3 regions of the Mesorhizobium newzealandense genome follow, and region 2 is predicted to be linked to each of the others. Evidence: predicted binding sites of a transcription regulator. Region 2 holds the regulator's gene; each other region holds the start of a gene.
The links. The regulator PhoB, encoded in region 2, activates phosphate uptake and scavenging genes when phosphate is short. The targets are predictions, from matches to a motif close to TGTCATNNANCTGTCAT.
Positions count from the first base shown of each region.

Region 1: a site for PhoB is predicted at 1,946-1,962, ahead of ACFSOZ_RS36310 (LTA synthase family protein). Genes of this name have one in related genera too.
Region 3: a site for PhoB is predicted at 1,849-1,865, ahead of ACFSOZ_RS31895 (DUF1045 domain-containing protein). Genes of this name have one in related genera too.

Region 1 is NZ_JBHUGZ010000030.1:474,300-477,572, forward strand. Features, by position in the region: gene ACFSOZ_RS36310 (LTA synthase family protein) at 1-1,931, opposite strand, end outside; gene fabD (ACP S-malonyltransferase) at 2,185-3,126, shown strand; gene fabG (3-oxoacyl-[acyl-carrier-protein] reductase) at 3,187-3,273, shown strand, end outside.
Region 2 is NZ_JBHUGZ010000029.1:11,034-14,306, reverse strand. Features, by position in the region: gene ACFSOZ_RS33355 (ROK family protein) at 1-763, shown strand, start outside; gene phoB (phosphate regulon transcriptional regulator PhoB) at 776-1,465, opposite strand; gene phoU (phosphate signaling complex protein PhoU) at 1,485-2,192, opposite strand; gene pstB (phosphate ABC transporter ATP-binding protein PstB) at 2,218-3,024, opposite strand; gene pstA (phosphate ABC transporter permease PstA) at 3,021-3,273, opposite strand, start outside.
Region 3 is NZ_JBHUGZ010000026.1:34,258-37,530, reverse strand. Features, by position in the region: gene iolE (myo-inosose-2 dehydratase) at 1-641, shown strand, start outside; gene ACFSOZ_RS31905 (DUF3329 domain-containing protein) at 715-933, shown strand; gene iolB (5-deoxy-glucuronate isomerase) at 939-1,751, shown strand; gene ACFSOZ_RS31895 (DUF1045 domain-containing protein) at 1,905-2,612, shown strand; gene ACFSOZ_RS31890 (alpha-D-ribose 1-methylphosphonate 5-triphosphate diphosphatase) at 2,664-3,273, shown strand, end outside.

The DNA.
Region 1 (3,273 bases), on a different contig from region 2:
TTGTCGACCGTTTCGGGGAAGAAATCCGGTGCCGCGAGGCGTTTGCCGAACATCATGTCGTATTGCAACAGGCGGAAATCGCGGATCTGCGGGTCGATCTCCTTCTGCCGCGCCCAGTCGGGCGTTGCCTCACCCGCCGGCGTCAGCAACAGGTTGCGGTCGACGACGCGGTAGCGCTCGCGCATCTCGCCGAGGAAGCCCGTGTAGTAGGGGTGGGTGATGCCGGCGGTGGTGAGGATATGGTAGGGCAGGAACGCCGGGCTCACCGCGCCCAGATTCTCGACCGGACCGGAGCGGTTCGACCAGATGATCAGCGGCGTCTGGTGATGCTCAAGTGCGGCTTCCGGTGTCGGTTCCTTGCGCGGCGCGACATTGTCCTTCAGGAAACCGGTCTCGACATAGACCGGCCCCAGCGGCGGCAGATGGTCGCCGAAGAAGGCAATCACGGTGGGACGGGAGCGTTTCTTCGCCCATTCGACAAGGCGCTCAAGGCCGCGATCGGCGTCGGCTGAGCCCTCGGCATAGCTGAGCAGCGATTCGCGCGCCCACTGGCTGATCGGTGCCTGCACCTTGTGTGTCGGATTGTAATAGCGGTTCGGCTCGTAGGGACCGTGGTTCTGCAGGCTGACCGCAAAGAAGAACACCGGTTCGTCGCTGGCGTCGGCCTCGCTGATGATCTCGTCGGTCATCGCCGCGTCGGAGGCCAGCGGCCCGCGCTTTTGCATGGGCGGCAGCGTCTCTTCGGATTTGAAATCGTTGAAGCCGAAATCGGCATAGACCGCGCCGCGGTTCCAGAACCAATTGGTGCCGGGATGGATGGCGCGCGCCCGGTAACCCTCGCTCTTGAGAAAAGTCGCGAGCGAAGGCGTCGGTGTGCGCACATATTGCTGATAGGGAATGCTGCCGGCCGGCAGGAATGCGTTGGAGAAACCGGTCAGCGCCTCGAACTCGATGTTGGCGGTCATGCCGCCGAATTCGGGCGAGAACATCGAGCCGGAGCGCAGCGCCCGCACATTGGGGATAGGGTCGGGCGTGATGGTGACGCCGGGCAGCTTGGTCGGATCCCAGAAGGATTCGCTCATGACGATGATGATGTCGGGCTTCTCGGCCGGCACCGAGGCGGTCACATCCGTCCGGTCGATCGCTGCGACTGCCTTGTCGGAATAGCCCGGCGGTGCCGAGACATGCGCCATCGGCACGTTGAGGGCAAAGGCCAGAGCAAAACCGTTGGAGGCATAGTTTTCCTTCTGGTCCCACATGATCGGGATGATCTGCAGCCGGTCCCTGGTCCAGGAGAAGGTGGCGTAGTCCATGATCGAAACGAAGAAGGCAAGCAGCGGCACCGCCAGCGTCAGCCGCGCAAGGCGGCCCTTGCGGCTGAGCGCCGGAACCTTGCGGCGCCACAGCCGCCAGCCATAGACGAGCAGCGACAGGCCGGCGACGATACCGACGACCATGGCGAGCGCGGTCATCGGCCGGTCGCGGACGAGGAGCGGCAGCAGCGCGAAGATCTGGCGGGCATAGAGGAAATCGGTGGGATAGAGCGGATCGCCGAGATAGTGTGACTTCTGGTGGCCGACGAAGGCAAGGGAAAGGGTCAGCGGCGCGACGATCATCAGGCTCTGGTGGCTGCGGCCGAGCACGGCATCGAGGCCGATCAGGATCAGCGCAAACACGACGATCGTGGTCCAGCCCGGCTTGAGCGGCTGCAGGAAGAAGGAGACCGTGCCGGCAAAGTCGCCACGCACGATCAATTCGATGGCAAACACCAGGACGGCCGCGATTGCCAGGCTGATCAGTCCATAGCGTACGACCGGCCATGTCCTGCCCGGCAGATAGCCGGTGGACGGATCGTCTTCCAGGAACTGTGGCGCGGCCTTGGCGGCGCGTTTCGAACTCTTTGTCACCTTAACTTCCCCACCCAGCGACAAACATGTCACTCGATTGTCATATTATTGTCACCGAAAGCTAGCGCCTGTGGCGGAAATAAGAAGAGCCAGCAAACGATTCGTGAGCGGTTTTCATCAGGAGTGATCGCCAGGAAGCCTTTTGGAACAGGCATTCGGCCGGCGATGGTGCCGCCGGGTAGGGTCGAACTGGGCTTGACTTGGCGGCCTGCCTTGCGTCACAGGCAAGAAAAACTCGACTATCAGGCAAGCAAAACCAGCCCTTGGGAGCCCACGCATGGCCGTTGCATTCACTTTCCCCGGACAAGGCAGCCAGGCTGTAGGCATGGGCAAGGATCTCGCCGAGGCCTTTCCCGAGGCGCGCAGGGTCTTCCAGGAAGTTGACGACGCGCTCGGCGAGAACCTGTCGAAGCTGATCTGGGAAGGGCCGGAGGAGACGTTGACGCTGACCGCCAATGCGCAGCCGGCCCTGATGGCGGTGTCGCTGGCCGCGATCAGGGCGCTGGAATCGCGCGGCTTCTCGCTGAAGGACAAGGTTACCTATGTCGCCGGCCATTCGCTGGGTGAGTATTCGGCGCTCGCGGCCGCCGGCTTCGTCTCGGTTGCCGATGCCGCCCGGCTGTTGCGCATCCGGGGCAATGCCATGCAGGCGGCAGTGCCGGCCGGCGAGGGCGCCATGGCGGCGATCATCGGACTGGAACAGGCTGACGTCGAGGCCGCTTGCGCCGAAGCCGGCAAGGGCTCTGTCTGCCAGATCGCCAACGACAATGGCGGCGGCCAACTTGTGATTTCCGGTGCCAAGGCAGCGGTCGAACTGGCGGCAAGGCTCTGCACGGACAAGGGCGCCAAGCGCGCGCTGATGCTGCAGGTCTCTGCGCCTTTCCATTCGGCGCTGATGGCGCCGGCCGCGAACGTCATGCGGGATGCCCTGGCTGGCGTGGCCAAGAATGTGCCGGTCGTCCCAGTCGTCTCCAACGTGTCGGTCACGCCTTCGATCGACCCCGACGAGATCGCGCGGCGTCTGGTTGAACAGATTACTGGCCGGGTTCGCTGGCGCGAGACGGTGGAATGGTTCGGCGCAAACGGCATCACCACGCTTTACGAGATTGGCGCCGGTAAGGTGCTTTCAGGCCTGGCGCGGCGCATCAACCGCGACATCGCCACCGCGTCGGTCGGCTCCGCGGCCGATGTCGAGGCGGCACTGGCGACGCCTGCTTAATCGAATGCCATTTGACCCCACCCGTGCGAAGGGTGTTCTCTTCTCAATCAGGAGACAAAAATGTTCGAATTGACTGGCCGCAAGGCACTCGTCACCGGCGCATCGGGGGGCATTGGCGAGGCGATCGCCAGGGTGCTGCATGCGCAA
Region 2 (3,273 bases):
CCGCGCCATGTTGTGGTCGCCGATCACGCCGCACACAGATATCGCCTTCGCCGACATACTCGAGGACGAGTTCGGCATCCCCGCCACCATGGAGAACGACTGCAACATGATGGCGGTGGCGCTGCGCTGGCGCGATCCCCAGCGCTACCGCGACGACTTCATCGCCATCCTTTTGTCGCACGGCATCGGCATGGGCCTGGTGCTGAAGGGCGAACTGTTCACCGGCACCCATTCCTCGGGCGGCGAGTTCGGCCATATGATCCATCGGCCGAACGGCGCGCTGTGCCGCTGCGGACGGCGCGGCTGCGTCGAGGCCTATGCCGGCAACTACGCCATCTGGCGCAACGCAAGGCAGATGAGTGAGGACGCAGAACCCGTCGCCGATGTCAGTGACGCTGACATGCGCGCTCTGGCAACTGCGGCTCGCGAAAGGGATGGACCCGAGCGCGAGGCCTACCGCAAGGCCGGCGAAGCGCTCGGCTACGGTCTCGGCAGCCTGTTCGCGCTGATCGATCCGGCGCCGGTCGCCATGGTCGGTGTCAGCGCCGCGGCCTTCGACCTGATCGAGCCGGCATTGCGCGAGGCGATTGCCCAGACCGCCGGCGGCCAGCACTCGAAATCGATATCCTTCGACACCGAGCCGAACGAACTGCCATTGATCCGCGAAGGCTGCGCCATGCGCGCGCTGACTTTCGTCGACCAGGAGATTTTCGCACCTGGCGCGCAGACAAGATCCGGCCTCGTTGGCAAGAACGTGGCGTGAATCAAACGGGAGTCAATCTTCCCTGATCGCGTATCCGGCACCGCGGATGGTGCGGATGACATCGGGCATGCGGCCATTGTTGACCGCCTTGCGCAACCGGCCGACATGCACGTCGACCGTGCGCTCGTCGATGTAGATCGTCTCGCCCCAGACATTGTCGAGCAGTTGGCTGCGCGAGAACACGCGGCCGGGATGGCGCATCATGAACTCGAGCAGGCGAAACTCGGTCGGGCCGAGCCTGATCTCGCTCTTCTTGCGATAGACCCGGTGCGATTCACGATCGAGCACGATGTCGCCGACCTTGAGCACACTGGACAGCACTTCCGGCTTGGCGCGGCGCAGCAGCGCCTTGACCCTGGCCATGAACTCCGGTGTCGAGAACGGCTTGACCAGATAATCGTCGGCGCCGGTCGAAAGGCCGCGCACACGATCGCTTTCCTCGCCGCGCGCGGTCAGCATGATGATCGGCAGCCGCTCGGTCTCGGGACGCATCCTTAGCCGGCGGCAGAGTTCGATGCCGGAAACCGCCGGCACCATCCAGTCGAGCACCAGAAGGTCGGGGACGTTCTCCTGCAACCGGATCTCGGCCTCATCACCGCGCGTCACCACCTCGACCTGGTAACCCTCGGACTCCAGATTGTAGCGGAGCAGCACGCCTAGCGGCTCCTCGTCCTCCACCACCATGATGCGTGGCGCGATCATCGACTGGTCACCCCTGTCGTCATGCCGCCGGCGCGGACATTGCCGTCTCGTCCTGCTTCGGACGATTGGCGGGCAACTGCGTACCGGTCAAAACATAATACGCATTCTCGGCGATGTTGGTGACGTGATCGCCGATCCGCTCGAGGTTCTTGGCGCAGAACAGAAGATGCGTGCAGGCGGTGATGTTGCGCGGGTCTTCCATCATGTAGGTCAGCAGTTCGCGGAACACGGAGGTGTATTTGACGTCGATGCGCTCGTCGTCGGCGCGCAGTTTCGCCAGCGCCGCGGCGTCGCGCGCCGCATACTCCTCGATGACGCCCTGCACCTGGATCAGCACCAGCTGCGCCATTCCATCGATGGAGTGCGACAGGTCGCGCGGTGTGACGCTGAGGCCGACGGTGCCGACGCGCTTTGCGATGTTCTTGGCAAGGTCGCCGATGCGTTCGAGATCGCCGGCCATGCGGATCGAACCGACGACATGGCGCAGATCGTCGGCCATCGGCTGCCGCTTGGCGATCAGCGTGATGGCGCGGTCATCGAGCTCGCGCTGGCGCGCGTCCATGATCGCGTCGTCTGAAACAACGCGCTGTGCCAGCGCGTTGTCGGAATTCAGCAGCGCCTTGGTGGCACCACCGACCATCGAGCCGGCGAGATCGCCCATGTCACTGATGAGCCTGCTGATCTGTCCGAGATCCTCGTCGAAAGAAGCGACTGTGTGTTCGCCCATGATCCTGTCCCTCGTATGCCTGAGCTCAGCCGAAGCGGCCGGTGATGTAGTCCTGCGTGCGCTTCTCGCGGGGCGACGTGAAGATCTTCTCGGTGCGGTCGAACTCGACCAGTTCGCCCAGATACATGAAGGCAGTCTGCTTCGACACGCGCGCCGCCTGCTGCATATTGTGGGTGACGATGACGATCGTGTAGTCGGCTTGCAACTCGTCGATCAGCTCTTCGATCTTGGCGGTCGACAGCGGGTCAAGCGCCGAGGCCGGCTCGTCGAGCAGGATGACTTCCGGCTTCACCGCCACGGTACGGGCGATGCAGAGCCGCTGCTGCTGGCCACCGGAGAGGCTGAGGCCGCTGGCGTTGAGCTTATCCTTGACCTCGGTCCACAGTGCGGCGCGCTTCAGCGCCTGCTCGACGCGGCCGTCCATCTCGGACTTGCTGAGTTTCTCGTAGAGCCTGACACCGAAGGCGATGTTTTCATAGATCGACATCGGGAACGGCGTCGGCTTCTGGAACACCATGCCGATCTTGGTCCGCAGCAGGTTGAGGTCCTGCGAGCGGTCGAGAACGTTCTGGCCGTCGAGCAACACCTGGCCCTCGGCGGTCTGCTTGGGATAGAGTTCGTAGATGCGGTTGAAGACGCGCAGCAGCGTCGACTTCCCGCAGCCGGAAGGGCCGATGAAGGCGGTGACGCTGCGCTCGGGCAATGACAGCGTGATGTCCTTCAACGCCTTGCTCTGGCCGTAGTAGAAGTTGAGGTTCTTGACCTCGATCTTGGCCTTGCTGGCGGTTGCCTCGGCGGCGATCGTCATGTCTGGAGACAACATCTGGCTCATTTGTCCTCTCTGCGTCCGGTCAGGCTGCGCGCAAAGATGCTGAGCGCGAGAACCGTCAATGTGATGATGAGTGCGCCGGTCCAGGCCAGTTGCTGCCATTCCTCGTAAGGGCTGAGAGCGAACTGGAAGATGGTCACAGGCAGGCTGGCCATCGGCGCGTTGAGATTGCTCGACCAGAACTGGTTGTTGAGCGCCGTGAAGAGCAGCGGTGCGGTCTCGCCCGAGATACGGGCGATCGACAGCAATATG
Region 3 (3,273 bases), on a different contig from region 2:
TCAAGGCGGTGAACGCGCCTTGCATCGTCTATGGCGAGGTCGGCCGCTCGATCCAGGGCGACCGCTCGAAGCCGCTCGCCACCAAGCCGAAGCTGTCGGACGACGAGATGAAGGCCTATGCGAAACGCCTCACCGCATTTGGCGAATGGTGCGCCGAACAAGGCATGCCGCTTTCCTATCACCACCACATGGCGGCGGTGGTCGAGACCGAGCCGGAGCTCGATGCCTTCATGAATTATTCCGGAGCCGGCATTCCGCTGCTGCTCGATGCCGGACATCTGGCCTTTGCCGGCGGCGATGTCCTGCGCGCCATCGACAACCATCACAAGCGCGTCAGCCATGTGCATGTGAAGGATGTGCGCATGGAAGTGATCGACAAGCTCGATCGCACGAAGCAGTCCTTCCTCGATGCGGTTGCGCTCGGCGCCTTCACGGTGCCGGGTGACGGCTCGCTGGATTTCGGCGCCATCGTGCATCGGTTCGCCGACCATGGCTACGAGGGCTGGTTCGTGGTCGAGGCCGAGCAGGACCCGAAGAAGAATCCGCCGCTCAGGATGGCGCAGGTTGGCCACAAGGAATTGATGCGGGTGATGACGGCGGCCGGCTACACGGTCGAGACACAAGGCTTTCCCAATGCCTAGGGCTTTCCGAATGCCGAGGGCTTTGCCTGACGCGCTGGTTCTCGGCGACGCCGGGTTGCTGTAGGTTGGCCGCATGAAAGATTCCGAGCACCCGTTTTTCCGGCCTTTGTGGCGGCGTGTCGCCGTCGTCGCGGTCTGCGTCATCTGGTCGATCATCGAATTCGCCACCGGCACGCCGTTCTGGGGCGTGATCGCGCTCGGCTTCGCCGGCTACGCCGTCTGGCAATTCTTCTATCTCTACAAACCGGCCGACGAGAGCAAGGCAACGGCCGAGGCCGAACCGAAGGAGTAACCCGGATGTCGAAACTGCTGGTGAAGGCCGACAAGGGCCATGGCCGCGTCGCTCATGTGACGCCGAAAAACGCCGGCTGGACCTATGTCGGTTTCGATCTGCATCGGCTGAAGCCTGGCGAGAGCGCCTCGGGGAAAACGGACGATCGCGAGGTCTGCCTGGTGTTCGTCACCGGCAAGGGCACGGCGTCCGCCGGCGGCAAGGACCTCGGCCTGCTCGGCGGGCGCATGTCGCCGTTCGAGGGCAAGCCGTGGTCGGTCTATATACCGGAAGGCTCCGGCTGGTCGGTAACAGCCGACACCGAACTGGAACTCGCGGTCTGCTCGGCGCCAGGTCTTGGCGGCGGTCTGCCGGTGCGCGTGATCGGACCGGACGATCTCGGCCAGGAGGTGCGCGGCAAGGGCACCAACACGCGCTACGTCACCAACATACTGCCGGAGGGCAAGCCGGCCGATTCACTGCTGGTGGTCGAGGTCATCACGCCCGGCGGCCACACGTCGAGCTACCCGCCGCACAAGCACGACCAGGACAATCTGCCGGCCGAATCCTATCTCGAGGAAACCTATTATCATCGCCTCAACCCGCCGCAGGGTTTTGCCTTCCAGCGCGTTTACACCGACGCCGACAAGAATGGCCATCGCGCGCTGGACGAAGCCATGGCGATCGAGGACGGCGATGTCGTGCTGGTGCCCGAGGGCTATCATCCCTGCGCCGCCTGCCATGGCTATGACCTCTATTATCTCAACGTGATGGCCGGGCCGAAGCGGACGTGGAAATTCCACAACGCACCCGAGCATGAATGGTTGATGAAGGCCTGATCGGTCATACCTTTCGGGTGAAGCTATTGGTCCAGCTTGGAAAAATCGTCGGCTAAGGACCCCGCCGGGTCGATTTGCCCTCGAAAACCCTTCAAAGCTTCGTCAATCCGTCATGGAAATCACCTATGGCAGCGGAGCTGACGAGGACTTCTCATGCGCTACGCCATTTATTTCACCCCCCGGCAGGACGAGCCGCTGGCGCGGATCGCTGCCAACTGGCTCGGTCGCGACCCGTTTGGGGCCGCGACAAGGCCGGTGGAGGCGGTGGCCGAACTGTCGGCGGCGGAAGTCGCCTTCCACACCGCTTCGGCGCGGCGCTACGGTTTTCACGCGACGCTGAAAGCACCCTTCCGTCTGGCGGCCAACGAGACGGAGGCCTCGCTGCGCGCCGCGCTCGACCATTTTGCCGAAGCGACGCCGGTGGTGACGATCCCGCGCCTTGTCGCCAGCCAGATCGACAGCTTCTTCGCGCTGGTGCCGGAAGGACCGCTGCCTGCGCTCAACCGCTTCGCCGATGACGTCGTGCTCGGTTTCGACCGTTTTCGCGCGCCGTTGACCGAGGCGGAGATCGAGCGACGCAGCCCGGATTCGCTGAGGCCGGCCGAGTTCCGCAATCTGTGCCAGTGGGGCTACCCCTATGTCTTCGAGACCTTCCGCTTCCACATGACGCTGTCCGGCCGGGCGGGGCCACAGGAAAGCCCTCGTCTTCGCCTAGCAATCGACAGCCTGTTCGCGGAGGTGCTGCAACAGCCGGTGCTGGTGGATGCGCTGACGCTGTTTGTCGAAACCGAACCGGGCGCACCGTTCATGGTGCTCTCCCATCACGCGCTCGGGCGCCGCCCGGCCAGAAGAACTGCCTGAAGAACCCCTGCCGGAACAACCCCAGCCGGAACCAAGCAAGGACTGCCTGAAATGACCGCCGAGACTGTTCTTACCAACGCCCGCATCGTGCTTGCCGACGAGATCGTCGTGGGCTCGCTGGTGCTGCGCGACGGCTTTATCGCCGGCATCGATGCTGGCACTGGCCAAACCGGCGGGAACATGGCCGGCGAGGATATGGGCGGCGACTACATCATCCCCGGGCTGGTCGAACTCCACACCGACCATCTCGAAGGCCACTACGCGCCGCGGCCGAAGGTGCGCTGGAACCCGATCGCCGCCGTGCTTGCCCATGACGCGCAAGTGGCAACCGCCGGCATCACCACCGTGCTCGACGCTTTGCGCGTCGGCATGGACGAGGACGCCGACCTGACATCGGACGACATCCGCAAGCTGACCGACGCGATCGAGGACAGTGTCCAGCAGGATCGTCTGCGGGCCGACCATTTCATCCATCTGCGCTGCGAGGTTTCGGCGCCGGACTGCCTCAGGGCCTTCGCCAATTTCGACGGCGACGAGCGCGTCAAGCTGGCATCGCTGATGGACCATGCGCCCGGCCAGCGCCAGTTCGTCAACCTCGAAACCTATGCCTATTACTACCAGCGCAAGCTGAAGCTGACTGACCGCGACTTCAAACTGTTCT